DNA from 3 places in the Pseudoalteromonas sp. OF5H-5 genome. Region 1 is predicted to be linked to each of the others. Evidence: predicted binding sites of a transcription regulator. Region 1 holds the regulator's gene; each other region holds the start of a gene.

Region 1 (10,636 bases):
ATCCGCTATCTTTTCGAGCGATTTCTTTAAGATAAGTCCCATGCCCGTTTTATTACCCATGCTACGATCAAGCGTAGCAATGGCCATAGTAGCAGGCAGAATATCCAAATTTTCAATAGTCGAAGGGCAAAGAGACTGTAAAATTTCTTCGCTCGTCATGCTGCTGCCGCGTGCAAAAATATCATACACACTGACTTCCAACTCTTCAGAATCAATACCAAAGTAATATGTAAGTGAAGCATGTGGATCGGTATCAATAAGCAAAACCCGATGACCTTGTTCAGCAAGAATGCCTCCTAAGCTCACCGTTGTCGTGGTTTTACCCACGCCACCTTTTTGATTTGCTACTGTCCAAATTTTCACTCTATATTCCTTTGCTTATCACTATTGATTGCGTTCAATAGATACTATACCAACTCAATGTTATTCATTCTTTTTAGACGTTTGATATTTACAAGCTTCAAGCAAAATAACCAAATCGTGGCTTAGCCTATTAGTTACCAGCTTCTTTATTAATTCTTGCAGCAAAGTCTTGTAGCGCGATACTATCAGACGAAAGTCCAGCGCCAGCGACTGCTTGAGGCATCCCATAAACGACACAAGTCGCTTCATCTTGCGCCCAAATGGTGGCACCAACCTGTTTTAGCATACGAGCTCCATCTCGACCATCAGCGCCCATCCCCGTTAATACAATCGCTAACGTGTCGCCACCATAGGCTTTTGCAACACTTGCAAATGTCACATCAACGCTGGGTTTATAGGTGATCCTTGGACTATCATCTTCAAACACTTTTAGTGTCTTACTACCACCGCGATTTTCAACCAGCATTTGCTTGCCGCCAGGCGCTAGATAGGCCATGCCTGGCATTAATCTATCACCCTGTTCTGCTTCTTTAACCTTAATCTGGCATAAACTATTTAATCTTGCTGCAAACGCAGGTGTAAATGCGGCTGGCATATGCTGGATAAGTAAAATTGGATGAGGAAAGTTTGCTGGCAACTGCGTCAATATTGTCTGCAGTGCAACGGGTCCACCTGTTGATGTACCAATTGCAACCAGTCCATATTTCTTACCTGATGCTCTAGCACCCGCAGCACTGGATGTGCCACCAGATACCGGTCTCTGAAAACTTCTATCCGGTTGAGGGATCGTTGCTCTTCCAGTGTCAGCGCGAGTTGCTCTAGACTCGACGCGCTTTGGCGGAGTCGCGATACTAGGGCGAGTAAAGCGGCTAACTCGGCGGCGGCCAATTTCCTTTACCTTGTTTTGTAACGATTTAATTGCGTCTTCGCTATTACGAGCGATGTCTTCAAACTTTTTCGGTAAGAAATCAACTGCGCCCGCATCCAGTGCATCTAACGTAGCACTAGCGCCTTCACGAGTTAGCGAAGAAAACATTAAGATGGGGGTCGGTGTGGCCTGCATGATCTGCTTCACCGCACTGATCCCATCAAGCACAGGCATTTCCACGTCCATCGTAATTACGTCTGGACGCAATGAAGCGGCCTTTTCAACCGCCTCCTTTCCATTAACTGCAAAATCTATAACTTTGATTTCACTGTCTTTTTCTAAAATTTCACTGACTCGACGACGAAAAAAACTGGAGTCGTCTACGACTAACACTTTAACTGCCATTGGCAACGCTCTTTAATTTGCTCTACAGCAGAGCAGCACATGCTGCTCTAGAATTCGAACTACGCCTAATAAAATTAGGCGTAGTGTTTTAATAAGTTGGGGACATCAAGGATTAGCGCAATACCACCATCAGATGTGATGGTCGCACCGGCCATACCTGGTGTACCTTGTAACAAAGCATCTAATGGTTTGATTACGACTTCCTCTTGGCCTATCAGAGAATCAACCACAAAACCGACTTGCTTGGTACCGATTTGAGCAATAACAACATGGCCTTCAGCCTTTCTCATGCCCCTATTAGCACCTTTTACCAACCAATGCTCAAGATAAAATAACGGGATCGCCTTTTCTCTCACTATAATAGTCAATTGACCATCAACTACATTCGTTTTAGTCAAATCTAAATGGAAGATCTCGTTCACACCGGCAAGTGGTAACGCAAACGTTTGTTCTCCGACTACCACCATCAAGGTAGGCAAAATAGCCAATGTAAGCGGCACTTTTATCTCTAATACGGTACCAACACCCAATTCTGATTGGATGTTTACCGAGCCATTCAATTGAGTGATTTTCGTTTTAACAACGTCCATCCCTACACCGCGACCAGAAATATCTGAAATTTGTTCTTTTGTTGAAAATCCAGGTGCAAAGATCAAGTTATAGGCTTCAGTATCAGACAATCGGCTTGCTTGATCGGAGTCAATAACGCCTTTATTTATAGCAATTTTCTTGAGTTTTTCAGGATCCATACCGGCGCCATCATCTCGGATGGTGAGAAGAATATGATCCCCCTCTTGAGATGCTGACAACGTGACAGTCCCCATTCTTGGCTTACCCGATGCTTCGCGCACATCAGGCATTTCAATACCGTGATCCACTGAGTTTCTCACTAAGTGAACCAATGGATCTGCGAGCGCCTCAACAAGGTTTTTATCTAAGTCTGTCTCTTCACCTTGTAAAACCAGGTTGATTTCTTTTTTCAAGCTACGCGCAAGGTCCCTCACCACTCGAGGGAAACGACCAAATACCTTTTTGATCGGCTGCATCCGCGTTTTCATCACAGCGCCCTGCAAGTCTGCGGTCACTACATCAAGGTTCGAAATAGCTTTACCCATGCTTTCGCTGTTGGTGTTATTCGCTAAACTAACCAAGCGGTTACGCACCAATACTAATTCGCCAACCATATTCATGATTTCATCAAGACGTTTGGTATCAACTCGCACTGTAGTCTCAGCTTGCGCAGCAGGTTTCTTTGCAGCTGCTGGCGCAGAAGCTTTTGCAGGCTCTGGCTCTTTTTGCGGGGCTGGAGTCGCAGGTTTAGCTTCAACTTTAGGCGCAGGCTTTGGAGCAGGTTTCGGAGGTGGCGCAGCTTTAGCAGGCTCAGGTTGAGCTGGCTCAGCTTCTGAGATATCTGTCGGCGATTCATCTACCGCTTTAGGAGCACTGCCTTTACCATGAAGTTCGTCAAGCAAAGCCTCAAACTCATCATCGGTAATTTCTTCATCTCCAGAGGGCACACTCGCAGCGCCTGATGACGTTGCTTTAGCCGCAGGCTCACTGGCTTGAGAAGTAGCCGCATCTTCTGCATTTGGTGCTCCACCAAATTTCCCAACCCCATGGAGTTCATCTAAGAGATTATCGAACTCGTCATCGGTGATATCGCCGTCATCTGCAGTTGACACCGTTTCAGGTTTAGCCGCCGGTGCGACAGCAGGCGCATTACCAGAGCCGTGTAACTCATCTAATAGATTTTCAAATTCTTCTTCTGTTATCTCATCAATGCTAGAGCCGCTATCATCGCCTGAATCTGCGTCCGCATCGAATAGAATATCATCCGCACTTAAATCTGGTACAACAGACTCTGGCTCTGAAACAGGTTCCTCAATCACTTCACTGACTTCGTCTTCAGATGCTGGTTGGCTGAGTTTATGGAGGGTTTCAAGCAACACAGGATCGGCAGCTTCGGGTTCCTCTCGGTTTTGAATACAAGCGAACATTTCGTTGATCGTATCCAAAGATTGCAAAATAACATCCATTAATTCTGACGTTACTTTTCGCTGCCCTTGTCTTAGTACATCAAACACGTTCTCTGCACCGTGACAGGCATCAACCAGTTCGGTCATACCGAGGAAGCCTGCTCCACCTTTAACAGTATGGAAGCCACGGAAAATCGCATTGAGAAGTTCTTTATCTTCGGGATTATTTTCTAGTTCAACAAGCTGTTCAGATAACAGTTCTAATATTTCGCCTGCTTCAACAAGAAAGTCCTGCAAGATATCTTCATCGACTTCAAAGCTCATACACACTCTCCAACTAGAAGCCTAAACTAGATAGCAAGTCATCGACTTCGTCTTGACCAGAAACCACGTCATCTCGCGATTCAGCGTCAATAATTGGACCTTCAGGTCCAGACAATTCATCACTGATAGTCTCAGTTGTTTTTATTTCGTTTTCATTCGCATTTTCTGCAACTGCAGGCGCTTCATCCGAAGTACCAAACACAGTTAGAAGGTGAATGAGACTATCTTCTACTTCTCTCACAAGCTCAATGACTCGACGGATGACCTGCCCAGTCAAATCCTGATAGTCTTGCGCCATCAGCACATTAGTCATTAAGCCTTGTAATTCGTCTGTACGTGTCTTTGAAGTCTGCATAAAGCTGTCGAGATCATGACACAGAGATTTAAACTCACCGAGTTGAATATCTCTGCTCATCAACCGATCCCAAGTAGGCTTTATTTGTGCTAACTCATCCGCAAGATTCTGCGCAAGAGGTAAGCTTTCTTCGACCGCGTCCATCGTTTTATTAGCAGCGCTTTCTGTCATTTCCATAACATAATTAAGACGCTGCTTGGCGTCAGGTATAGCCTCTGTCGTGAGATCTGAGAGTCGAGTATCCAGCTCAAAGTTCTTCAAGGACTCGTGTAATTGGCGAGTTAGCTTTCCAACTTCTGCAAATAACTCCGATTGCTCTTTGTTAGCAGCTTCTAAAATCAGCTGGTCAGCTTTTTCTTGTTCACCTTGCTCTAGTAGCTCAACAAGTTGCTTGGCTTGTTCAAGTGTAATTTGCGGCGCAGCATTTACAGACATAGGCCATATCCCCTTGCTGTTTAGCCTAGTCGCTCAAATACTTTTTCAAGCTTAGTCTTGAGCGTACCTGCAGTAAACGGTTTAACAATATATCCGTTCACCCCAGCTTGCGCTGCTGCAACAATTTGTTCTTTTTTCGCTTCTGCGGTAACCATCAACACTGGAATGTGCTTAAGCTTTTCATCTGCGCGTATTGCACGAAGCAGATCAATACCTTGCATGCCCGGCATGTTCCAATCAGTTACTACAAAGTCAAACTCCTGATTTTGTAGCATCGGAAGTGCTGTACTACCATCATCAGCTTCTTGAACATTGGTAAAGCCTAAATCTCTTAATAGGTTTTTGATTATTCTTCTCATAGTAGAGAAATCATCAACCACGAGAATCTTCATGTTCTTATCCAAAACTTCCTCCAGTGAGGTTCGAACCCAACTATTTTATGTACTCTAATTTATCCAGTCATTGATTTTAGCTTTGAGCTTTATCATTGCCTGACCGTGAATTTGGCTTACTCGAGATTCACTGACATCAAGGATGGCACCAATCTCTTTTAAATTCATTTCGTCGTTATAGTAAAGTGACAACACCAGAGCATCCCTTTCGGGTAGTGCTTTGATAGCATTTACTAAAGACTCGTTAAAACGTTCATTTTTAACGTTATTAAACGGTTTGTCTAGCGCAAAATCGCTGTTTGCTGGGGTTATCACATCTTCATCAACCCCTAGATCCTCAATGCCGATGACTTTACTTGCATTTACATCATGTAAAATATGATGGTACTCATCTAAAGATATATCAAGTTTTTCAGCGATTTCAGTGTCTTTTGGTTCGCGGCCAAGGAGAGACTCGAGCTCAGATATAGCTTCGGCTACCATTCTGCTGTTTTTATGTACGGACCGAGGGGCCCAATCTCCGCGACGGATTTCATCTAGCATTGCACCTCGGATGCGTATCCCCGCAAAGGTCTCGAAACTAGCGCCTTTAGTAGCATCGAAATTTTTAGATGCTTCAATCAATCCAATCATACCTGATTGAATTAGATCGTCGAGCTGCACACTTGCCGGAAGCCGAGCGATCAGGTGACATGCCACTTTTTTGACAAGTGGAGCATGCCTCTCGACCACTTTATGGATATGGTCAGAAGTTTGATATCCCGCAGCTCTGTTGACCGGAGAAGCCATAATCACCCGTTTACAAGTTGTTCAATGAAAAATTCTAGATGACCGGAAGGTTGATGAGGAATTGGCCATTTAACTGCCTTGGCAGCAAGTCCTTTAATTGCAACTGCTGCTGGAGAGCTCGGAAATAAATCCACGATTGCTCTTTGTCTACGAGAGGACTTACGCATGTTTTCGTCAAATGGTACTGTGGCCACTAATTCCAATGCTACATCAAGAAAACGGTCTGTAACTTTTGAAAGTTTAGCAAATAATTCTTGCCCTTCACGCATACTGCGGACCATATTGGCAACTATTTTAAAACGATAAACGCCATGCTCTCTGCTTAAAACTTTGATCAACGCATAAGCATCCGTAATAGAAGTCGGTTCATCACACACAACAACCATCACATCTTGTGCAGCTCGAGAGAAGCTCAGAACCATATCTGAGATACCAGCTGCGGTATCAACAATTAAAACATCAAATTGAGTGTTAAGCTCGCTAAATGCGCGAATAAGTCCAGCATGCTCTGCGGGAGTCAACTCCACCATGCTTTGAGAACCCGAAGTAGCTGGCACAATTTTGATACCAGCGGGACCTTCTACGAGAATCTCATCTAGTTCACATTCACCCGACAACACATGTGAAAGGTTCTTTTCTACTCGGAGCCCTAACATCACATCACAGTTTGCCAAGCCCAAGTCCGCATCTAAAACGAGAACTCGCTGTCCTTGTTGGCCCATAGCGATGGCAGTATTGAGCGAGACATTGGTTTTACCCACCCCACCTTTACCACCGGTCACGGCTATTACTTTTACACCCTGGTTGCTATTTTGACTCATTCTACGCAGGCCACTTGCTTGATCTAAAACTGTGTTAATCATACATTCCTACTGACTCTGACGCTACAGGTACACGTCGAGAGTGCTGTGCTTTTATTCTTTTTAAATACAATTGCTCAGCCTTTTTTACTAGCTTTTGAGCATTTGCTACGCGAATGTCTTCTGGCACTCGCTGACCGTTGGTAAGATACCCTATTGGCAAGCGATTTTGAATCGCTATGCTAATTATCTCACCTAAACTTAGACTTTCATCAAGTTTTGTGAAAATACAGCCACTTAAATTTACTTTTTTGAAGTGTCTTACTGTTTCTTGTAACACATTCATCTGTGCTGTCGCACTCAACACTAAATAGCTACGAATATCTACTCTCGCGCTACGCATAAGTGTATTTAACTGTTCAGTTAAGCGCAAATCTCTTTGACTCATTCCCGCCGTATCTATTAATACTAGACGCTTATTGCGTAAATGATAAAGCACTTCTGCAAGTTCATTTGCATCTTTAACTTGTTTAACCGGACAACCGATGATTCTACCATAGGTAGCTAGTTGCTCGTAAGCGCCAATTCTATAGGTATCGGTGGTTATTAGCGCCACTTTATCTGCACCGTATTTTTGTGCGCCTAATGCCGCTAATTTTGCAACCGTTGTGGTTTTGCCAACACCTGTTGGACCAACCATTGCAAATACGCCACCTTGACGAAGAATATCATTGTTGGTGGTGTGCATTTGGTTAATTACCATATTCAACAGCGCGTCCCAAGCTTCTTTACGAGACACATCATCAGGGATAAAACATGCCATTTGCTCTGCAACGTCTTTGTCTATGCCCATTCCTTCCAGACGATCTACAAGGCACGCACGGGTTGGATCGCGACGAGCCATTTCTTGTTTCATTAGACCAGATACTTGATGTTCAAGTAATTGACGAATAGCGTTCATTTCTTCGCGCATTGCACTCATTTCGTCAGGCTTGGCATTTAACTCAGGTAAATCATCACCAAAACCGTTGTCTAATTCATCAGACTCGATCCACTGCTGTGGTTGCTCAAATCCATCATCATCAAAGTCAAAAGATTGGCGACGAGCTTGCTGTGGCTTCGCTTGGTGCGCCGGCGCAGCAGTTTGTGTTTTACGTTGGCTGCTTAACATTTGCTCTGTATCAATCCCCGACTGGGAGAACATAGAAGCAAGTTCTGGTGAGCGAGGACGCGGCGCTTGACGCTCTAGCAATGCCGCTAAGCTATCGGCAACTTGCGCTTGTTTTGCTGGCTGTGCTTGGCGAGGCTCTGGACGGACAAAGCGGGTCGGAGCCTCGTTTGAGGCAGTCGCACGGGCAGCTGGAGCTTGCTTAACAGGTGCAGCAGCACGGTCATTATCAACTGCTGCGACGATTTCAACACCATCTGCTAACTTTTTGTTAGACATGATGACAGCATCAGCACCAAGCTCTTCTTTTACTTCATTTAAAGCCGTACGCATATCTTTTGCGAAGAAACGTTTAATTTTCATGTTACAGCCCCTTTATCCTCTATTGTCCAACCGAGCTCACTATCTTAATTTGTCTTTCTTCCGGCACTTCTTGATATGACATCACTCGAAGACCTGGAATTGTATGTTTAACAAATCGAGACAGTACACTTCTTAACATACCTGAGGTTAATAAGATGGACGGCTCCCCTAGCATTTCTTGGTTGTGATGTGCTTCTCTTAATGATTCTTGAAGCCTCTCAGCCAAGCCAGGTTCAATACCTGCCCCCTCATCACCTGCGTTCTGAAGTGACTGATGCAACATCTGTTCCAACTCAGGCGCCAATGTTATGACAGGAATCTCTTCTTCGCTTCCAACGGCATCTTGAACAATCAATCTGCGTAATGAAATTCTTACCGCAGCCGTTAATACATCAGGGTCTTGGCTACGTGGTCCGTACTCAACTAAGGTTTGTACAATCGAGCGCATATCTCGAATTGCAACGCCTTCATTAAGCAGATTTTGTAGTACTTTTACTACGGTAGTGAGTGGTAAAATATCAGGCACTAAGCCTTCAACTAATCTAGGGTGACTTTTCGCAAGCATGTCTAATAGATTTTGAACTTCTTCATGACCAAGCAATAGTGACGCATTATTCGTCAATAATTGACTAATGTGTGTTGCCACCACAGTTGCAGCATCTACTACTGTATAGCCAAGTGAATGCGCTTCATCTTTTTGATCTGGTTTAATCCATACTGCATCTAAGCCAAATGCAGGATCTTTAGTCTCTATGCCTTTAATCGGCCCAAACACCTGCCCTGGGTTAATTGCGAGCTCATCGCCATGCTTCAACTCACCGGTTCCTGAGCCAACTCCCATTAAAGTAATATTGTATGCATTTGGATCTAATTCTAGGTTATCGCGAATATGTACCGGCGGTACTAAAAAGCCCAGTTCCTGAGATAGCTTTTTACGCACCCCTTTAATACGACTGAGAAGCTCCCCGCCTTGGGCTTGGTCAACTAGAGGGATTAGGCGATAACCTACCTCTAAACCAATCACATCAACAGGTTGTACATCATCCCAACCAAGCTCTTTTTGATCTTGTTGATGGCCTCCTTTGGTAGCAGGTCCTTTGGCAGCTTGTTCCGCCTTTTCGATTTCCGCCTTTTTCTTTTGCTGACTTGTGTAATAGGCTATATAGCCAAGTAATACACCTAACCCTAAGAAGGCAACATGTGGCATGCCAGGAACGAGTCCCATGGTGATCAAAATACCTGAAGCAATAGCCAGCGATTTTTCATTACCCAGTTGGTTTTTAAACTGATCGCCCATGTTGTGCGATTCATTTTGACGCGTTACGACAATTGCAGTACCAATTGAGAGTAAAAGAGAAGGAATTTGCGCGACCAGACCGTCACCAATCGTCAGCATGGTATAAACTTCCATCGCGTGACCAAAGCTTAAATCATGCTGGATCATCCCAACGAAAAGGCCACCTATTATATTAATAGCAAGGATCACGATACCTGCGATAGCATCACCTTTAACGAATTTACTTGCACCGTCCATTGAACCGTAAAAATCGGCTTCTCGAGTCACTTCTTCACGGCGAGCCCGGGCGTCATCTGCAGAGATAAAACCGGCATTTAAGTCCGCATCAATGGCCATTTGCTTACCTGGCATAGCATCAAGGGTGAAACGCGCAGACACCTCAGAAATACGGCCCGCACCTTTGGTAATTACGACAAAGTTAATAATAATAAGGATAAGGAATACAACTAAACCGACAGCGTAGTTGCCACCAATAACAACACTACCAAAGGCTTCGATCACCTTACCTGCCGCATCACCACCATTATGACCTTCAAGTAATACGACGCGAGTACTCGCTACGTTTAGTGCCAATCGCATGATAGTCGCGATCAGTAGTACCGCCGGAAACATACCAAATTCAAGTGGCTTCAAGGTATAAACAGTCACCAATAGCACCACAAGTGCCAATGCAATGTTGAAGGAAAATAGAATATCAAGCAAAAAAGGAGGTAGCGGCAGAATAACCATGCCAAGTGCTGCAAGCACCAACAATGGAGTACCCACACCTTTAGCATATTCTTTTTTATCTCGATTGAGTTGTTGTAAAACCGCTTTAAATTCCATAACTTAACACAAGCAAAAAATTGACACATAGCAACAAATGCAATATGCGTTCCAATTAATAGCTTATTTTTATAAGAGCAATTTTAGTGCTTCAAGTCGTCTGGGATTGGTAAATCTCGAGTAAGTGCAACGGGTCTTTTCCCTTTGCCCTTTTGAAAACGATTTAGCTGAAATACATAGGCAAGTACCTGTGCAACCGCGGTAAACAATTGTTCAGGGATTTGATCACCGACTTCGGTTGTATGATAAAGTGAACGAGTCAATACAGGTGACTCC
Region 2 (10,636 bases), on a different contig from region 1:
ACAGCTGGCGCATTTTAGCCCTGCAAGCGATTTCTCAGAAACGATAACGCTTACTGCGCAACAACAAGATTACGATTTACCTTTAGCCATCTTCGCGAAATCACTATCAAATATTGATTTTAATTTGCGTCAAGGTCGGTTCGCTGCGAAGAAAAAGCAGCCGCAGTGGTGGCGTGACTGGCGCAGTGGCCTAATAGCGGCGAGCGTGGCAGTAGTGAGCTTTATCGCAATTAAAGGCACTCAGCTGTATGTGATAAGTCATCAAGCTAATCAGCTAGAAACCCAAGCGGTCGCTATGTATCAACAGGCATTTCCAAATAAAGTAGTGCGTCCGCACTTATTGAAAAAACAGATCCAGAATGAGCTTGATGCGTTATCTGGCACGGAACAAGGCGGTTTGCTCGAATTAACTAATCACTTTGTGGCTATTTATGAAGAGGTCGATGCCTTCGCGCCTGAAACGCTGCGTTACGACAAACGTAGGAATGAGCTTAGAATTAGAGCACGCGCAAAAGAGTTCCAAGTATTTGGTCAGGTCAAAGCAATTTTAGAGCAACGCGGTGTAAGTGTTGAACAGGGGGCCCTGAACAATGATGGTGACTTTGTGGTGGGTGAAATTCGCATTCGAGGTGCAGCATGAAGCAGCAAGTAGTGAACTATTGGCGTGGTTTAAAAGAGCAAGAACAAAAACTGTTGATTGTTGCTGGCGTTATTTTTGTCGTTTTTGTTCTAGTAATGGGTATATTCAAACCTTTGAATCAGGCTGTCAGCGATGCCGAAACTAAGCTAAAACGTAATCACGAACTCGTAAATTGGGTTGGTCAAAGCGTGAGTAAGCTGAAATCTAGCAGTCCTGCACAGGTGATTAGCGGCGGCAATATCAGTCAGATAGTCAATAACACCCGTGGCCGTTTTCAAATTGATATCAGCAAAATGCAACCTAGTGGCGAAAGCTTGCGTTTAACCATCGATGATGTGGAATTTAATAAACTTGTTGCTTGGATAGATGAACTGACAAATAAGCATGGAGTAAAAGTAGATAACCTAGACCTTACACAAGGGAATTTACCTGGCTTTGTGCGTGTTAGTCGCTTGGTTTTAGAGAAATAATTATGAAAAAAACACTATCTCTACTCATTATATTTTTACTCGCATTTATTATTTTTAGTGCTTTTACTATGCCAGCAGCGGTGTTGCTGCAAGTTTTTAAAGGTCAATTGCCAGCTAATTTGCAGCTAGGTGCAGTAAATGGTTCTGTTTGGCATGGTCAAGTGAGCGGTGTGAGATTCAATAACATTCAATTGAATCAGGTTAAGTGGGAGCTTGAACCGTCGTCATTACTACTTGGTGATCTGGCAGGCAATGTACAGTTTGGTAATGCGAGAGATAAAAATGAGATCTCAGGGAAAGCTAATTTCTCATCGAATTTAGTAAGTAAATCAGTGACGGTAAATAATGCCTCACTTCGTTTCAGTGTTGAGCAGGCTATGGATCAAGTAACTCTGCCATTGCCGGTTGATGCCAAAGGGCGCGTTATCGTCAATGTGAAGGAGTACCAAAGTGGTGCACCGTACTGTGAAGGGCTAAATGGTGAGATAAGTAGTCCAAATATTGATGTTAAAGGCATGAATGGTTGGTTTAGTATCGGCGATCTTAGTGGTCAGCTCGATTGTAAATCAGGAGATATTGCCGTGGTTGTTGACCCTGAAAACCGTTTGGGCTTACAGGCTGATGCGACATTAGCTGCCAATTTCCAGTTTCGCGTGTCTGGTAATATCAAGCCAGATGCAAGTCTACCAAAAGAAGTACACGATGCTGTTAAGTTTTTGGGTAGACCGGATGGCGAAGGTCGTTACCCAGTAAATTTATAATATACTTCTGTCATATCAGACTTTAGTTAATCTAATCTCAGGTTAGTTATTAATATAAAAGCATTTTTGTAGGCGCTTATACGGCGCCTAAGTTCAAGGCAACACTATGCACGACTTCTCTTTTACTGCAGCTGATCAGCTGAATTTAGAAAACTACTTTTCTGCGCGCAAGCTTTCTATTGATATTGCTTTTTTACAAGGATATTTATTTGCTACCTGCATAGACCCAAACGGTATTGAGGTTGATAAGTGGCTTAAGACTTTAACCAATGCGGATCCAGAATTAGATGAGAGTATTGCATTTGCATTGATGGCTTTACATCATGAGATTTCTGAGCAGGTATATGAAACTGAATTTCAATTGCCTTGGAATGGTGAAACACCACTTGAGCAAAAAATTAATTGGGCCGAAGGATTTTTAATGGCGGCGACGCCCTTTTATGAGCAATTGATGTCCAGTCCGCTCGCCGACGATATTAAACAAGCTTTGCAAGTCAGCACAGAACAACTGGGGCTTTTTGCACTTGGTGAGCAACAGCTAACGATTTATTGTGACAAAGTAGGACAGTCACTGACCGAGTTTCAACTAACTCAAGCACAATTGGCTGATGAGTTTGCCGCATCTTATGCTGAATTAGTCGAAGTTGCCGCAGTGAATAGTGGGTTATTTGAATAATCTTTACGCGAGATCTAACTCGATAAATGTGCAACGCTGTTGGCATTGCGCCACGGCTCTATTTGACGTCGATTGGCTTAAACCGAGAGCAATGGGTTGCTGGCAGCTTGGGCAATTGACAACGCGTCCTTGACTAAGCTTTTTGATGAGCGCTTTTTGATCATTAAAGGATTTTGCCGACTTTTTATTTAATTGACTAAAGTCCATTATAACCCCTTTGCTTCATGAATAGCTTGCTCCGCAATTTCACAGATTTTGACGAGATCGGGGCCGTAGAAATACAGGTTATAGTCGTTTTCTTTACAATACTTGAGGTGGAAAAGCCTTACTTTTTCATCTGTTGCAAGGGCTTCGTCAATGTAGCGCTTTTCGTCATCTGTCATGGTAATTGTTTTTACGACATTGGCTCTGGCGATTCTTGCAGCCGTGCTGCGTTGTACTTTGCTGGACTCGCTGAGCACTTCAACGCCTTGACCAAGTAATCTATCTCTTGGCTCTTTAATCAATGGATGATCCACAGTAAACAGAGCAACGACTATAATGGCTAATACTAAGAATTTTTTCATAATCTGACGCTGATTTGATCTAGCTAACAAAAATCTTGTTCCTAGTGTAATAAACTTGTCTGTCAGGTCGCAACAAGTCTCTCATCATTTATGGTGGGTTTTAGCTCAACTTACTATTAATCATAGAGTTTCAAAGCGTATAATAGTAAGCGCTAAACTATGTCATGGGGCACATTGCAATAGTTTAGCCTGTATTTTTCAAGGTCACTGTAGCAAGTGCATCTCGTTCCAAAGCACTAAGGAGCTTCCATGGAGAACGAAAGAATCAAGGTTAAAAATATACCGTCTGAAGTAAAAATTCAAAAGCCAATAGGTGGCACTGAAGGGAAATCGCTCAATAGCTCTACGCCCGATCGTTTTAATCCTCGCAATCGCATATATGTCCGGGCGGTGTCTGGCCTACATCAACTGCTAAGAAGGCGTATCGGCTTTATTGGTATGTTGGCATTTATGGCTTTACCTTGGTTAAATTTTCACGGTCATCAGGCGGTGTTGTTCGATATTTTTGAGCAGAAGTTTAATATTTTTGGCATGACACTATGGCCACAAGATCTGACTATCTTTGCTTTTATTCTGATGATAGCAGCATTTGCTTTGTTCTTGGTGACCACTTTTTATGGCCGAGTATGGTGCGGCTACACCTGCCCGCAGACCGTTTGGACGTTTATCTTTATTTGGTTTGAAGAAAAGTTTGAAGGAACGGCAAATCAACGGAAAAAACTAGATCAGAGACCGATGGATTTTGACAAGTTTTGGCGAAAAACGGCAAAACACGGTAGCTGGATACTCTTTTCACTATATACCGCAATCACTTTTGTTGGTTACTTTACTCCGATCCGCTCATTGATCCCTGATTTACTTACTTTTTCAGCAGGCTTCTATTCCGTCATTAGCATCATCGTGTTTACCATTTGTACTTATGGTAATGCTGGTTGGATGAGAGAAATTATGTGTTTACACATCTGTCCCTACTCTCGCTTCCAATCAGCCATGTTTGATAAGGACACGTTTACCGTCGCCTATGATAGCGAACGAGGTGAAAGTCGAGGTCCTCGAGGACGCAAACAAGATCCAAAAGAGCTTGGGCTAGGAGATTGTATCGATTGCAACCTGTGCGTTCAGGTGTGTCCTACCGGTATCGACATTCGTAATGGCTTGCAATATGAATGTATCAACTGTGGTGCGTGTATTGATGCCTGCGATGGTGTTATGGATAAGATGAACTACCCGCGCGGATTGATTGCTTACACTACAGAGCGCAATTTAGAATCATCTAGCGAAAAGACCAAACCAGTACGTGGTAAATTAATCGGTTATTTATTGATTCTGGTCGTTATCACTGGTGCATTAGTTGCGAACATTGCGATGCGTAAGCCGATGGATCTTGATATTATTCGGGATAGAAATCAGCTTTATCGTGTCAATATTGAGGGATTGGTAGAAAATACCTATACCTTGAAAGTGATAAACAAAGCGCAAGTTGAGCAGAAATTTTCTATTGCTATAACGGGTCTCAGTAATTATCAGGTGATCGGTAAGCAAGAGGTGCACTTAGCTGCAGGCACGACATTAGATGTGCCACTCTCTGTTGTGATTGACCCATATGATTTGAAAAAGCCAGTAACTGAATTTGAGTTTGTGCTTATTAACCAAGACGATCCTGAAGAGCGGCTGGCGCAGCCGACCAATTTCTTCAAAGGAAGATAATAGAGTAAGGTAAAGCGAGGTATAAAACCTCGCTTTTTTATAAACATTATGAACGATTTTAGTTTTAACGCGCTGACACCGGATCTTATTTTAGATGCGATTGAGGCACTTGAGATATATCCGACAACGGGATTATTGGCCTTAAACAGCTATGAAAACCGTGTTTATCAATTTGGTGCTGAGGACGGCAAGCGTTATGTGGTGAAGTTTTACCGCCCAGCGCGTTGGACGGATGAACAAATTCTTGAAGAGCATGAGTTCGCGCTGGCAGCGAAAGAAGCTGAAGTGCCAGTTGTGGCACCTTTAATTATTGCTGGGCGTAGTCTGCACTTTCATGAAGGTTACCGCTATACGTTGTTTCCAAGCGTTGGTGGACGCCAGTTCGAACTCGATAATCTAGACCACTTAGAAATTTTAGGTCGCTATCTAGGGCGCTTGCATTGTCTGTCGGCTGAGCGAGCATTCGAGCATAGACCACAGCTCAATACCCAGCGTTTTTTGGTTGATGCGCAACAAACACTGCTAAAAAGCCAGCTAGTACCTAGTCATCTACATACTCCATTTGTTACTATTCTTGAGCAAGTTATTAACAAAGCAACCTCAAAGTATCAAGTTGCCAAAACACTTCGGCTTCATGGGGATTGCCATGCTGGAAATTTATTGTGGTCTAGAGATCAATTGATGTTGGTGGATCTTGACGATTGTCAGCAAGGCCCTGCAATACAAGACTTGTGGATGATGTTAAATGGCGACCGCAACGAGCAATTGGTACAGTTAGACACCCTGCTTATGGGTTACGAAGAATTTATGCCGTTTGATTCAAAAGAGCTTGCGTTAATTGAGCCGCTACGTGCCATGAGAATGGTGAATTATATGGCTTGGTTGGCACAGCGCTGGCAGGATCCTGCATTCGAACGGAACTTTTCTTGGTTTGCGACAGACAAATACTGGGAACAACAGATCCTAGCGTTAAAAGAGCAATTTGCCGCATTAGATGAACCAAGTTTGAGCCTATTTCCTTAAAATTAGAGAGAGTAACATGCTAAAGAAATTCAGAATCGCATTAGTCGCACTATTTTTGCCTATTGCAGCAATGGCTTCAGACTTTACCGAAGGTGAGCACTACACGACCTTAACAACCGAACAGAGTAAATCAGAGAAAGTTACCGAGTTTTTCTCTTTTTACTGTCCTCACTGTTTCCGCTTTGAGCCAATTGCAAAAGCGATTGAAAAGAATTTACCAAAGGAAGCTCGCTTTGAAAAAAGCCATGTAAACTTCCTACGAGGTATTCCTACAGAGACGCAAAGTAATCTTAGCTATGCCTATATTATTGCCGAGCAAGAAGGCAAAGCGGATGTGATTGCTGAGAAGATTTTTAATGCTATTCATGTTGAAAGAAACAAACTGTTAGACATTAAAGATTTGAAAACACTAATGGAGTTAAATGGGATTTCTGCTGAAAAGTTTGAGCAGGCTGTAACGAGTATGCCTGTCGTGAGTGCTGAAAATAACATGCTTAAAGCACAAAATAAGTTTTCTGACGCGGGTGCACTAACAGGCGTTCCAACTTTTATCGTAAATGACAAATACAGAATCGAAATGAAAGGTATCAAGAGCCAAGAGCAGCTTGATGAATTGATCGCATATCTATTAAAAAAATAAGGACTGGAGAAAGTTAGTATGTTGAAAGTATTAAAAGGCTTAGCGGTTGCACTAATGCTTCCTCTTCTTGCTCAGGCTGCGCCATTTGAAGAAGGTGTGCATTATGAAGTTATTGCCGAGCGTGGCACGAAAAAGCCTGAGGTAATGGAGTATTTTTCTTTTTATTGTCCAGCCTGTAACGCAATGGAAAATTTAATCGTTGACGTTAAACCAAAGCTGGACGAAGGCGTTAAGTTTAAAAAGAGCCATATAGATTTTGTTGGTCCAAGAGAGCCTGAGATCCAACAGGTGTTGGCACAAGCACTTGCAACTGCTGAAGTGCTGCCACAAAAAGACAAGATAGTTGCAGCCATGTTTAATCATATCCATGGCAAGCGCGCAAAAATCAATGAACTTGCTGATGTAAAAGATATCTTTATTGCACAAGGTGTTGAAGAAGAGAAGTTTGATAAACTTTATGCCAGTTTCTCTGTTCGTACTAAAGCTTCAAAAATGCAACGAATGCAGAAGACACTTTCTGATAAAGGCGCGCTAACAGGTGTACCAATGTTCGTGGTAAACGGTAAATACAAGCTATTGCTTCGTGAGTCTGGTACGACTAAGCCTGAGCAAATTGCAGCTTTGGTGAATTATTTAGCAAAGAAATAAAATCTAATTTGTATTAGACTAGCCCTGCAATTGTTGCGGGGCTTTTTTATGTTTAAAGTTTTAGTTTCTAGCTGTTTATTAGGTTATCCGGTGAGGTATGACGCCTCTTCACAAAGCCTTCAAGACAATACGTTGCAGTATTGGCGGCAAAAAAATTGGGTCTTACCGCTGTGCCCCGAAGTATCTGGTGGTTTACCAACACCTCGCCCATCGGCTGAAATAGCAGATGGTAAAGTTTTGAGTAAACAAGGGGATGATTTTACCACCGCGTTTGAACTCGGTGCTAAAAAAGCGCTAGCGGCTTGTCTTCAGCACGATATAAAGTTTGCGTTGTTAAAAGAGTCCAGTCCGTCTTGCGGCAGCAATCTGATTTACGATGGTAGTCATACAGGTAAAAAAATAGTAGGGCAGGGGCTAACGGCGTCTTTATTACAGCAATCCGGTATTCAAGTCTTTAGCGAAACTCAACTGCCAGCACTTATCACAGCGATGGCAGCCAGTCGTTAATCGTTAGAGATCACTTTCTCACTAAGTAAACGCCAGATTCAATATGATGGGTATAAGGGAACTGATCGAAAATTGCCATGCGTGCGATTTTATGTGTTTCACATAACAAGGCTAAATCACGCTCTAATGTGTCTGGATTACATGAGATATAAATAATGTTGTCGTAGTTGCTGACTAAGCGACAGGTTAATTCATCCATACCAGCACGAGGCGGGTCGACAAGAATCGTTTGGCAATCATAGGACTGTAAATCAATACCATCTAATCGAGAAAACTTCTGCCCTTTCATGGCTTGTGTAAACTCTTCACTCGACATGCGAATAATATCTAAGTTATCGACTTTGTTTGCTGCAATATTAAATTGTGCAGACTTTACTGATGATTTAGAGATCTCCGTAGCCAGCACTTTATTGAATGAACCAGCCAATGCAATTGAAAAGTTACCGTTACCACAATAAAGCTCAAGTAGATCGTTGCTTAGCGGTTCACTGATGGACTGCGCCCAAGCTAGCATTTTCTGATTCACTTCCGCATTCGGTTGCGTAAAGCTGTTCTCAACCTGCTGATAAATATACTCTTTACCGTTAACGCTTAGTTTTTCAGTTACATAGTCGTTGCCAAACACAACCTTTTGTTTTCTAGCACGACCGATAAAATCAACTTTATAGGTTTGTTGCAACTCGGCTCTCAATGTCTGCATCGCGGTTTGCCACGCTTCATCTAACTGCTTGTGATAAAGCAAGCTGATCAGTACTTCACCACTCAGTGTCGTGAGGTAGTCGATCTGAAACAGTTTACGACGCAATATTTCGTTGCCTTTCAGCTGATGTATCATCACCTGCATCATTTCATTGACAAGCGGCGCACCAGGATCAAAGCTATCAACACGGATCTTTTCTTTTGTTTGCTGGTCAAACATGATGTGAAACAGATCTTCACCCTCATGCCATACTCTAAATTCACAGCGCTGGCGGTAATGGCGAGTTGCAGATTCATACACTTCAAGTGCAGGTGCATCAAACTGTGCAAATTGTGTTGTGATACGCTCAGCTTTATCTGCTAACTGTTGCTCGTATGCTGAATCATCAATTTTTATTACTGCCATGCTAAAACCATCTATGTTGAATTAAGAGGCGCTATTTTAGGGAGCGTTGCTAATTTGTCCAGTCTAGCATCACTGATGCGTCTGGTTTGCTGTTTTTTTAATCATTATACTTTAGCTTTGCGCAAATATGCCGATAATCTAACTAATATATTGGAGGGCATACCATGAAAATCGGGCAATTAAATCAGTTGCTCAATCCAGCTATGCAGCATAAGCCTGGAAAGAGCAAAGGGATAGGACCAAATATCCAAATTAATTCAGACAGCTATGCGGGGAATAAATCTAAGCTAGCAGCTAAAATTCTTGATGATAAGCTTGCAGAAGCGTTGGGGATTGAGAAGCCGACACAAGATAAAAAAGACAAGCCACTATTTGATTTTGAATCTATTGTCAAAAATGTACTCGATTTTGTTCAGGGTGCAGTGAAGAAAGCCAAAGTCGACGGCAAAAATGATGACGAATTGAAATCCATGCTAGATGGGGCACGTAAGGGCGTGCTTCAGGGTATTGATGAAGCCAGCGAAGAGTTAAAAGGCATGGGCGCTTTCAATTCCGACATCGAAGATGGTATTGAAAAATCACGAGAAGGGATTTTTAAAGGTTTAGATGATTTTGAAAAAGAATTGTTTGAAGAAAAGTCGCCAAAGGCATTAGCGATCAGTGCCGCACAGTTTGCGAGTCTTTCTAATCAGGCTGAATATGCATTTACTACAGCTGAAGGGGATGAAGTCGTTATTTCATTCTCCGATGCGTATGCTCAGGGAGCCGCTGCGAGTGTTGCGCAAAAAGGTAATGATTATGGCATGGCATATGGCACTAAGTCCTCTCACGAAGTCAGTTTCTCAATTAAGGTAAATGGTGAGCTGAACGAAGAGGAGCAGCAGGCAATTAACGATATGATGGAAGATATCCGTAATGTCAGTGATTCCTTTTTCGGTGGTGAATACGATGAAGCTTTCGATTTGGCAAAGTCGCTTAGCTTAAACTCAGATCAGATCACTAATTTCACGATGGATTTAAGACAAAGTAAAACATCTGCTGCGATTGCTCAATATCAGCAAGGCAATCCAATGAAAGACTTAGAGAAGGCATTTATGCCACTGAATAAGCAGTTAGCAGATGTGCGAGAGCAAGCTAAGGGACTCAATGCCGATAATGAGTTGCCAAACCTGCTTGCTTGGATGAATGAAGGTCAGTCGAGACTAAATGAATTTTTGGATTATGCTAGTAGCTTTTTTAGTAAACTGAATGAACTAAATAAAGAGCAAGTTGAGCAAAAACAAACAAGCTAAGCCAGTTTATTTTCGCGAGGACTCATGGCAAACTTCATACTTCATTGATTTGAGGTATGAAGTTTGTCGCATATTTTGGTTTTCGATTCGGGGATCGGTGGCACCAGTGTGCTGTCGCACTTAAAGGTATGTTTGCAGGGGGGTTCATTTAGTTATGTTATGGACAACGCTTTTCTCCCATATGGCCTTCAGCCTCAAGAGCTAATCAAATCACGTATCAAGGGACTTATTCGTTGGCAACAGCAATACTTGGGCAATGTTGATCTTATCGTTATTGCATGTAATACCGCTTCAACATACGCGTTGGAAGAAGCCAGAAAACATACCCAGATTCCAATTATAGGTGTTGTTCCTGCTGTTAAGCCTGCTGCGTCTAGTTCAAAGACCAAGCACATCGCACTATTGGCAACACCGGCAACGTCAAATAATGCTTATACACATAAGCTCATCATGGATTTTACCTCAGGTTGTAAAGTTGAAACTTTGCATTCAACGGAGCTTGTAAGGATCGCTGAGCACTTTTATTGGCATAACGAGTTGGATAAAGAGGCACTTTGCGCGGAAATAGACCGGCTTTACATTCCAGCCACTGTTGATAGGC
Region 3 (10,636 bases), on a different contig from region 1:
GCTTATTTATTTCCCTTCACTTTCCTGACATTCATACTTTCTAATCTAAGACCCCTTTTCAACATACCACACGGCTGAAAACTCCCTTTAAGTTTACAATTTAAAAACAATTTGTGATAATCAATTTCGGGTACAAACTCGAATTATAAATAAAAGGATATTTAAGTGATGATGGCGACAATCGCGGTAATAATGATGAAGTGTAGAAACTCCTTTTGACTGTGGAAATAATGACAGCGGTCCCAGTAGCTCTTCGGAGATTTTTGTTCAGCAGAGTATCCTGACTTGTACCAGTGATGACTGTTATGAATGAGAAGAAGTAGAGAGATGTTAATCTAAGAGGTGATACACAAAAGGCTTTCCTATGAACTACATAGATCATATATACCTAAAACCAGGCTTACCAGTCGCCAAATTGACTATTGCAGTATTACTGCTTTTCTCTGCTATTTTATACAAGTCAAGCCTGCTTTTATATATTGGTTTTTATATGGCGCTAATTGTACCTGCTTGGGATTTATTATCCGTAGTGGCAAAAGAACAAGGAGCTTGTGCAAAAGTTACGCTCATAACTTACTGTAAACAGCACTGGATACAGTTGCTACTTATGCTAGCGTTTGCTTGTATAGGTATTGCCGGGCTGCACCTTGAATACCTACTACTTACACTTTTTAATATTGCATTCGCTATGTTATTAGCAGCCCATGTTATAAGAATTGTGTATAAAATAAGAAAGATGTCCGCTATTGACGCGATAAAGGAGAGGTTAAAAACCAAGTCGAGGTTTATCCTTTCTGTTAACCTGGTACTCATTGTTGTTATGTGCACCACACCTTTTCTATCTATACCCGTAGGAGCGTTGGCTGCTAATTATATGGTTATTTTTAGCTGCTACATGCAGTACTTAAACCATATCATTAGTGAGGATATTTTTGAAACTGATTAAACTAGTTTAGAGTTCTCGCACTAGCCTATTTAGATAAACAGCGCAAATATCGAATGTAATCATCTTTTCTTTATAAGGTTTCAACCTCTGACAAGCATTAAATTAATTTATATAAAACAAAACAATAGAATCAAATGGAAAAATAAAAGGATAAATTAATGACTTTCATTGAACAAATAAAGTCCACTCCATTTTATATCTACATTAGCACAATAGCTTATCTTGCCTGCCTTGCGTTAAGCTACCATTTAAAGATGCCAGAACTTTCATATATTGGATTTTATTTAATACTCTATTCCATGCTCTATGAGTTAAATTCTTTAATAAAAAATAGCGATACTAGCTTAGAATCAAGTCACAACTTTGGACACTTGAGATATTTATTTGCTTTCGTAGTAATATTGCTTGGTCTTATTGCTTTTCCACTTCGCCCTGTGTTCGTTACAGTAATCAATTTTATGGTGATTGCCGCTATCATCTATCAATTAATACTCGTTTTAAATACTAAGCTCTTACAATCTAAAGAAAATATTATTAATAGTTTTAAACGAAAAAAAACAGGAATTGTACTGCTACTATTCGTAATTACGGTATTGCAATTTTTCTTTGATGATCTAACCTTTGCTAACAATAGTCACTTTTTTCTTCTCATTCTCTCCTCAGAAGTTTTCGATGATTGTAAGGGTTTAATCTCTAACACTCACTAAGCTCTATACGGCTTAGCAAAAACGTCCTGCGTATGGACGTTTTTTTTTGTCTTAAAAATGATAGAATGCGGCCAATAAATGACGACCTTGGAAACTCAAGGCTTGAAAGAGTCCCTAAGTGACCAAATAAAGGCGTCAGCAAGTAGTTCGTTGTGAGGATACCGTCGTGGTAAAACCAGTTAAAAATACTAAGTTTGATGAATACTTAGAATTTCCTTGCCCATTTACATTCAAAATTATGGGCCTAGCAAATGTCAATTTGACGGATCAGATCCTAGCCAAACTGCAGGTTATTGCACCTGGTGATTATGCACCAAAGGTTAAACCAAGCAGTAAGGGCACCTATGAAGCCGTATCTCTAGTCGTTACAGTAACCAGCAAAGAGCATATCGAGCAGATTTATACCGAGATCGGTGGCATCGAAGACGTCCGCTACATCCTGTAGTTGGTAAGGACCCTAGTTATGGAATCTCGTAAGTTAATTGTGCGCCAACTTGGCCTTTGTCGTTACGAGCCAATTTGGCACAAAATGCAATCTTTTACCGACGAGCGTGATGACACCACAGCGGATGAAATCTGGCTGGTAGAACATGAGCCTGTTTTTACACAAGGTCAAGCTGGTAAAGAAGAGCATGTTTTGGCGCCAGGTGACATTCCCGTCGTAAAAGTGGATCGCGGCGGTCAAGTTACCTATCACGGTCCTGGGCAACAAATGCTTTATGTGCTGCTCAACTTACGACGATTGAAAATAGGGGTACGTGAGCTCGTCACTTGGCTAGAAGAAAGCATAATCGACTCCCTTAAAGAATATGGGATAAAGGCTTACGCTAAAGCCGATGCACCAGGTGTATACGTAAACGATAGCAAGATAGCATCTCTTGGACTTAGAGTCCGTCGTGGCTGCTCATTTCATGGGCTCGCACTCAACGTCAATATGGATCTTGGTCCATTTTTACGAATAAACCCTTGTGGTTACGCGGGCATGAATATGGTGCAAAGTAGCGAAATTAATGGACCTCAAACCGTCGCTGATGCGGGGGCCGGTCTGGTAAAACACATGCTAAAACGCATTAATGCTGAGCATGTCGAATACACTGAAGGGTTTGAAAACGTATGAGTAAACCAGTCAAAATGGAGCCTGGGGTAAAGCTCCGCGATGCTGAAAAAATGGCATTGATCCCAGTAAAAGTCATGCCAACAGAACGCGAAGAAATGCTGAGAAAGCCTGAGTGGTTAAAGATCCGTTTGCCAAAATCAAGTGAACGTATCGATGGCATTAAACAAGCAATGCGTAAGCACGGCTTACACTCTGTTTGTGAAGAGGCGTCATGCCCTAACCTTTCTGAGTGCTTTAATCACGGTACAGCAACCTTTATGATTTTAGGTGCAATTTGTACTCGCCGCTGTCCATTCTGCGATGTGGCTCATGGTCGTCCACTAAAACCTGACGCCCAAGAGCCTGAAAAGCTAGCGCTCACTATCAAAGACATGAAGTTAAGCTACGTTGTTATTACCTCTGTTGACCGTGATGATTTACGCGACGGTGGTGCACAACATTTTGCTGACTGTATTCGTGAGATCCGTAAGCATAACCCAGGTATTACAATCGAAATTCTTGTGCCTGATTTCCGCGGCCGTATGGACAGAGCACTTGAAATTTTGAGTGAAACACCACCGGATGTATTCAACCACAACCTTGAAACTGCACCGAGACTTTACAAGCTAGCGCGTCCGGGTGCCGATTATAAATGGTCACTTGAATTGCTACGCCGCTTTAAAGAAATGCACCCAGAAGTGAGAACTAAATCTGGCTTGATGGTCGGACTAGGCGAGGAAATCTCTGAAATTGAAGAAGTCTTAAGAGACTTGCGCGAGCATAACGTAGATATGCTTACAGTAGGCCAATACCTACAACCTTCAAAGCACCACTTACCGGTAAAGCGCTACGTGCCACCGGCAGAGTTTGATGGACTAAAAGAGTATGCCGACGAAATAGGCTTTAGCCACGCAGCTTGCGGACCATTTGTACGCTCTAGCTACCATGCAGATCAGCAAGCCGCCGGTAAAGAAGTAAAATAACTGCTGCTCCTGAACTTAAGTTCAAGTAAAACGTATATTGCTCCTAGCCGTAAGTAGGAGCAATATCCATGCAATTTCCACTCTCCCCCTACGCATTTTTGTAAATTCAATGTAAAATAGCCAAAGTTCAGTTACTTAACCTGAGAGAACTGCTCCCTAATTTTCGGACATAACTTTAATATGGAATACGGACCAATCAGCTTTTACGCTATTTTTATTGCCGTTGTGGTGCTTGGAGGCAGCTTAGGTGGGCTCTTACAAGCGATGCGTTCAACGTCGTCATATAAGTTTCGCAAACCTAAGTTTAAGAGTGCGAATAGCGCCGCCCCAGAGTATTGGGACTTAGGTGGATTCGGTGTCATTCTAGCCGGTGTGATCTCAGCATTTATGGCAATCGGTGTGCTCACCATGGCGGGCGCTGCAGACTTCAGCCCAGTCAGTAAGTATGCATTTAAATCATATCAAAATGGTGAGCACGACTCCCACCATCAAAACAATGACGAGATACTCATTCCCGTGGCAATGTTTTCATCTGCGCATAACGATAATGCCGTTGAGATCAACCGCATTATCAAAGTGGTCGTAGAGCACAATCTGAAACGGGAAAATGACTCAATTACCGGTTCTGATAAAGCATTTTGGACTTGGATTAAGATCTTTTCATTCTCTATTTTAAGCGGTTTTGGCGGTGTAGGACTCGTTTCTAGCGCCTACAAACGCTACGTTGGCGAAGATGAATTCAATGACATCCAACAAAAGGTTAAAGAAGAGTATGAAATAGCACGTAAGAATACCGTAGAGATCGCACTCCAACGTGCTAGGGAATTGATTGCAAACACACAATACGATGAAGCAATTAAGGTTTGTGATGACATTCTTACCAACATTCACCCAAACCATGCAAGAGCAATTGGCATAAAAGCCAGAGCACTCAGCCGAGATGGTAAGCTCGCAGAAGCCATCAAGCTGCTAGAAAGCGCACTTTCCATTTCAGATATGAGTGAGTCCGTCAGAGCTCGTATGCATTGGAATATAGCCTGTTATCAGACTCGTATAGATTTTAGCGAAGGCTTACCTGAGGAGCTAGATTGTATGGTCCGGACGCTGGGTGAGATCCGCAGCCATTTGGAACGTGCAATTGCGCTTGATGAGCATCTAAGGTTGAAGCTACCTGACGGTGAAAGTGACCTTATTGTGCTAAAGTCGCTCAGTGCGAGAGGTCAAGATTGGTTTGACAATTTAGTACGAGCACAATAGACTCTTAGGTAAGTTAGCTTGATACGGTGCATTTTCATGAGAGATGAAGACTTTATATAAAAGTTAAGGGTACAAGCACAAATTCACTGGATGGAAATACTGGTGATTAGAATAAGCCGCATATTGATATGCGGCTTATTTGTTTTTGACACATGAATTTTATACGCAAATTGGTATTAGCAGCAAAACGGTTTCAATTCCGTGCTATTCGTTATATCTTGCCTCACCAGATAATAATAATCAGGGGCAAAACGTGCTTAAGAATAAAACTTTGGGCAGCATGCTAATTGTAGCAGGTACTACAATTGGCGCAGGTATGCTCGCCCTCCCGATTGCATCCGCAGGACTCGGCTTTTCTACCGCTATCGCGTTATTAACAATCACATGGTTGCTAATGACCTATACCGCTTTACTTATGCTGGAAATACATCAGTACGCGGATCAAGACGCTACGCTAAATACACTGGCGAAAAACTTACTTGGTAAATCGGGCCAATATGTCGCTAACTTTTCTATGGTATTTTTATTCTATGCGCTGTGTGCAGCTTATATAGCGGGAGGTGGTGCACAACTTCAAAGCAAACTAGTTAGTGTATTGGGTGACGGGATCACTCCCCAACTCGGTTCAGTACTACTTGCTGTTATCATTGCAACCATAGTGACATTAGGTACAAGTACCGTCGATAAGCTTAACCAATTACTATTTACCATTAAAGTTATCGTGCTCGCGAGTTTATTTTTTATCCTGACTCCCTATGTTCATGGCCAACATCTTATCGATATGCCAGTGGAGCAAGGGCTTGTAATTGCGGCAATTCCTGTAATTTTCACTTCATTTGGGTTTCATGGCTCAATCCCGTCAATCGTCAAGTACGTTGGTGTAGATATTCGTCAATTACGTAAGGTGATGATGTTTGGTGCCTCCCTCCCCCTTATCATTTATGTGTTTTGGCAATTACTAAGCCAAGGTGTTATGGGGCAAGAGAGCTTAATGGCAAGTGAGGGACTGCCGGGTTTTGTAACCAGTATTTCTTCTATCGCACACAACGACAACGTACAATTATTTGTAACTGTGTTTGCAGATCTTGCTCTCGCGACTTCATTCTTAGGCGTGAGTCTCGGCTTATTCGACTTTTTTGCAGATGCCTTTAAGAAGCAAGATACTAAGAAAGACCGGATCAAAACGGCATTCATTACCTTTTTACCACCGCTTGGCTTTGCCCTCTTTTATCCAAAGGGCTTTATTATGGCACTGGGATATGCAGCGATTGCGCTCGTGGTGTTAGCGGTATTTCTACCAGTTGCTATGGTATGGAAACAGAGAAAAACCAGAGGTAATGATGGATATCAGGTTAAAGGAGGTACGCTTGGACTAGGACTTGCCGCTGTTTTCGGTGTGATGATCATCACCTCTCAGCTAATGCAAATGGCTGGCCTTATTCCTAGTTTGGGGTGAGTATTTTTCAATAGCTGGCCGAACACTATCGGCTAGCTCCTGCTTTTTCCATATCATCGCTAATGTAATGAAGCTTCCAAAACATAATTATTGGAGCAAAAGCCAAACACAAAGTCACCACATTGGTGATGGGTATGATAGTTGCGTATAAATAAGTCGAATAACTCAAATCCATTAAATGGTAATCAGTTAATCTAAACAGTTGTAAAATAGGCGCGGGTAAAACAACGAGCTGGGCTAATATACTCTGCCACATATACATTTTATCTTTTACAGCCCAATACGCAACAATCCCCATAAATAGGATGTCATTCAAGGCCCAGTATACGTAACGGATGACTTGGTGCTCATCAATAGAGCGAACAAAGTCGCTCGAGAACGTACCCACAATATAAAAAATCGCAACAAGTAGTGAATATCTAAGCGCCTTTTTATCTTTCAACACAAAGCAAAGAAAAACAGAAAGCAAAGCAATCCACACACTGTTATGTGCAAAAAATATACGAATAGGTTCCCAAGCTTCTAACATAGCTAAACGCTACTCTGGCTTCTTTTCTACAGAACCATCATCGGCGTCACCACCATCGCCGTTACCACCTGGCAATCTATAATTTTGGGGTTTTTTTATTGAAATCATTCTATTTCTCCTTTAAGTAGAACCAAACGGAACAATAGCGAATTCCCTGTAATTTGGCAACAAACTGTAACTAATTTTTCCTAACTTCAATAGGGTCTGATTCTTTCGCTTTACCCTGTAAAATCGAGATTTCGACACGCCGGTTTCGGCGCCTATCTGCATCGCTGTCATTAGGTACTAAAGGTCTAGTGTCTGCATGACCAACTACAACCATTCTGTTCTTATCAAAGCCACGGACACGCTCCATTACAGTCGCAACGGCTACCGCTCTAGTTGCCGATAAATCCCAGTTATTCGAATAAAGTTCGTTAGTCACTCTAAAGTCATCAGTGTGACCGGACACTGTAATTTCACCAGGTACATCTTTGAGCAGCTCTGCAATTTCGGCAATCACAGGTTCAAATTTAGGTTGTAGAAACGCACTTCCCGCAGGAAAAGAACCATTTTCTTGGATGCGAATAATAATTTGCTGCCCTAATGACTCGAGTTCAATTGCACCATCCATAATTTGCTTTTCTAGCTGCTGTGCAATCTTTTTAACGAGCTCGTTTACTTGCTCTTGGTCCGCAGAAGCAATTGCTTGCGTTGACGCCATTTCCTGTGCAGTACTGGCAGACTCACCACCACGCTTATTACCTCGTTGCTCCTGCCTGCCACCCGCCGAAGCCTCGTCACCAGCTTGGAACTCTAGCATTTGCTGCGTCATTTCTACGGTTTGCTGTTGAATCGTTTCAATCGGTGTTGGTTCTGGCTTTCCTGGAGTAAATTCCATCGCAATCACGCTGGTCCCCTTAGGAATATCTTTTACTTCAATTTTATTTTGCACACCAAAAGCAAACTTCATCGATCCTGCAATTTGCTTAAACTTCAGTACATCCATTTCGGAGAATGCCAATAGCAGTACGAAGAAGCACATTAACAACGACATGAGATCAGCAAACGTTCCCATCCAGGCAGGAAGACCTGGGGGGGGACATTTACATTCTTTCTCATCTGACATGATTATTCCTCAGCCTCAGCGCCACGTTTAGATTCTGGCAGATAGTTTTTCAAGATACCTTCAATGACTTTTGGATTTTGGCCATCTTGAATGCCTAAGATTGCATCTAAGATAAGGCGCTGGTTTCGCTCTTCTTCGTCTTTACGAAGTTCAAGCTTAACCTGAATTGGGATTGCAACCACGTTAGCCAAAAACGCACCGTATAAAGTTGTCAAAAGCGCAACAGCCATAGCAGGTCCAATTGCTTTTGGATCGTCCATGTTAGATAACATCGCTACTAGGCCGATGAGCGTTCCAATCATCCCCATAGCAGGAGCGATATCGGCGAGGGACTTAAATAAGCCAGCGCCTAACTCGTGTCTTGAGGACGTTAGGGCAATATCTTTTTGCAATGTGGCACGCACAACATCAGCATCATGCCCATCGACTAACATATCGACACCTTTACGCATAAACTGGTTGGGGATTTCGGCTTCTTCTAACGCTAAAAAACCACCTTTGCGAGCTGAATCAGCAAGCTCAACGGCTTTTTCAATCAGCTCTTCCGGAGTTTCAATCTTGAACATGAAGGCCTTCCCGGCCACTTTTCCAATTCCGAAAAACTGTCCAAGCGTAAAGTTAGACAATACGATAAAAATTGAACCACCAAATACGATAACGACGGAAGGCGTGTTATAGAACATAGCGATCTGGCCATCACTACTTAGTACCATGGACATTACAATTAAACCTATGGCACCCAGGATCCCTATTACCGTTGCTAAATCCACATGTCCTCCGGGGGAAGTTATTTGTGATAAATCACGCAGTTATTGTTGTTTGAGTTATCGGCAAGTTTTTCTACAACTTAACACTATTATATTAAAAAGTGTTTAAAATGCGAGTTTATAGCAGATCTTGTAATGCTGATACTCGGTCAGATCAAAAAGTCACTGGTTTTTTTGACCTTGGCGCACAATCACCCTAAAATTGCCACACTTTTACTTTACGGGTCAGCGTGACATATGGCAGTAAAAAAACCAGACAACTTGAGCTTTGAAGAAGCCATGCAAGAACTGGAGCAAATCGTTGCAGACATGGAAAACGGTAGCTTACCTTTAGATCAAGCACTTAAACAGTTTGAACGCGGGATAAAACTCGCAAAAGCTTCAAATCAGAAACTTCAGCAAGCTGAACAACAAGTCGCTATTTTAATGGGCGAGGATGAACAAGCACAATTACAGCCATTTGATAACGAAGCCTAATGTCGAAAAAATTACAAGAAAAGCTCCAGTTTGCTAAAACTCGTGTAGAAAACACCGTTTTACACTATTTTGATAGTGTGCTTGAAACTGAAGAGAATATAAAAGCGGCTACACGCTATAGTATAGAAAACGGCGGCAAACGCTTGCGACCGTTTTTAGTGTATTGTACTGGTGAATTATTTGGTGCTGCTCCAGAAGATTTAGACAAAGCTGCAGCCGCAATAGAGTGTGTGCATAGCTACTCTTTGGTGCACGACGATTTACCTGCTATGGATGATGATGATCTCAGACGCGGCCGTCCAACTTGCCACATCCAATTCGATGAGGCGACCGCGATTTTAGCTGGTGACGCTTTGCAAACGCTGGCATTTGAACTGCTAAGTGAACATCCATTCGCGGTAAGCCACCATGCCCAAATAAAAATGATTTCAGTGCTAGCCAAGGCATCGGGTCTACAAGGTATGATAGGCGGTCAAGCACTCGATATAGCAGCAACCAATCGTTTAATTACGATAGATGAGCTCGAACGTATTCATAAGCTAAAAACAGGTGCACTACTAAGCTGTGCAGTAGAACTTGGGATCTTATGTAGCGATCCGGAACGTGTTTCAGAGCAAGCACGTGATGCGATACGTACTTATGGACGTGCAATTGGCCTTGCATTTCAAGTCAGAGATGACATTCTTGATGTAGAAGGTGACACATTTGTGCTTGGTAAACCTCAAGGCTCTGATTTAGAACATAATAAATCTACCTATCCAGCATTATTGGGGTTAGAACAAGCAAAAGAAAAAGCTGAACACTTGATAGATGAAGCTTTAGAAGCGCTTACACGTATCAACGGTAATACAGAAATACTTGCAGATTTAGCAAAATACATCATAGATCGAGAATATTAAGCTGACGTATAAAATAGCTACGCCAAGCTAAGAAAATATTCACAAGAACTTTGTAAACACTGGCTAACATAATATTATGACAAGTTAGTGAAGAATTTTAATAATTATGAAGTGGACCACGTGAGTAATTGCGCTGAGATTCACTTAGGACTCTGATAAATACCATGAAACTTGATAGTAGCAAGTATCCCTTACTCGCGTTAATTGACGAGCCAAGTCAACTCCGTCAATTACCCCAGCACAAGTTAACCGCCTTTAGTGATGAGCTTCGCGAGTATTTGCTGAACTCAGTCTCTCAAAGCAGCGGTCACTTTGCATCTGGTTTAGGCACTGTAGAGCTTACTGTAGCTTTACACTATGTGTATAACACACCAAGCGATAGGCTCGTTTGGGATGTAGGTCATCAAGCCT

What was found. Region 1 encodes FliA, which starts transcription of late flagellar genes. Its sites were predicted from a motif close to CTAAAGNTNNNNNNNNNNNNGCCGATA; they were not measured.
Region 2: L1271_RS22705 (DUF5610 domain-containing protein) is a predicted target of FliA. The motif match lies at 8,853-8,879, and genes of this name have one in related genera.
Region 3: pomA (flagellar motor protein PomA) is a predicted target of FliA. The motif match lies at 8,908-8,934, and genes of this name have one in related genera.

Annotation. Positions count from the first base shown of each region.
Region 1 is NZ_JAKGBF010000008.1:139,427-150,062, forward strand. Features, by position in the region: gene L1271_RS13460 (ParA family protein) at 1-363, opposite strand, end outside; gene L1271_RS13465 (protein-glutamate methylesterase/protein-glutamine glutaminase) at 494-1,636, opposite strand; gene L1271_RS13470 (chemotaxis protein CheA) at 1,711-3,936, opposite strand; gene L1271_RS13475 (protein phosphatase CheZ) at 3,950-4,726, opposite strand; gene cheY (chemotaxis response regulator CheY) at 4,747-5,130, opposite strand; gene L1271_RS13485 (RNA polymerase sigma factor FliA) at 5,173-5,907, opposite strand; gene L1271_RS13490 (MinD/ParA family protein) at 5,910-6,770, opposite strand; gene flhF (flagellar biosynthesis protein FlhF) at 6,763-8,238, opposite strand; gene flhA (flagellar biosynthesis protein FlhA) at 8,258-10,360, opposite strand; gene flhB (flagellar biosynthesis protein FlhB) at 10,444-10,636, opposite strand, start outside.
Region 2 is NZ_JAKGBF010000024.1:46,381-57,016, forward strand. Features, by position in the region: gene gspL (type II secretion system protein GspL) at 1-640, shown strand, start outside; gene gspM (type II secretion system protein GspM) at 637-1,110, shown strand; gene L1271_RS22655 (type II secretion system protein N) at 1,113-1,871, shown strand; gene L1271_RS22660 (UPF0149 family protein) at 1,978-2,547, shown strand; gene L1271_RS22665 (hypothetical protein) at 2,551-2,754, opposite strand; gene L1271_RS22670 (hypothetical protein) at 2,754-3,113, opposite strand; gene ccoG (cytochrome c oxidase accessory protein CcoG) at 3,363-4,820, shown strand; gene L1271_RS22680 (serine/threonine protein kinase) at 4,869-5,843, shown strand; gene L1271_RS22685 (thiol:disulfide interchange protein DsbA/DsbL) at 5,860-6,483, shown strand; gene L1271_RS22690 (thiol:disulfide interchange protein DsbA/DsbL) at 6,502-7,131, shown strand; gene L1271_RS22695 (DUF523 domain-containing protein) at 7,180-7,638, shown strand; gene trmA (tRNA (uridine(54)-C5)-methyltransferase TrmA) at 7,649-8,743, opposite strand; gene L1271_RS22705 (DUF5610 domain-containing protein) at 8,908-10,035, shown strand; gene murI (glutamate racemase) at 10,099-10,636, shown strand, end outside.
Region 3 is NZ_JAKGBF010000001.1:163,837-174,472, reverse strand. Features, by position in the region: gene L1271_RS00795 (hypothetical protein) at 365-946, shown strand; gene L1271_RS00790 (hypothetical protein) at 1,105-1,653, shown strand; gene ybeD (DUF493 family protein YbeD) at 1,820-2,098, shown strand; gene lipB (lipoyl(octanoyl) transferase LipB) at 2,117-2,770, shown strand; gene lipA (lipoyl synthase) at 2,767-3,732, shown strand; gene L1271_RS00770 (tetratricopeptide repeat protein) at 3,913-4,989, shown strand; gene L1271_RS00765 (aromatic amino acid transport family protein) at 5,243-6,445, shown strand; gene L1271_RS00760 (hypothetical protein) at 6,471-6,974, opposite strand; gene L1271_RS00755 (flagellar motor protein MotB) at 7,153-8,082, opposite strand; gene pomA (flagellar motor protein PomA) at 8,085-8,852, opposite strand; gene xseB (exodeoxyribonuclease VII small subunit) at 9,087-9,326, shown strand; gene ispA ((2E,6E)-farnesyl diphosphate synthase) at 9,326-10,225, shown strand; gene dxs (1-deoxy-D-xylulose-5-phosphate synthase) at 10,390-10,636, shown strand, end outside.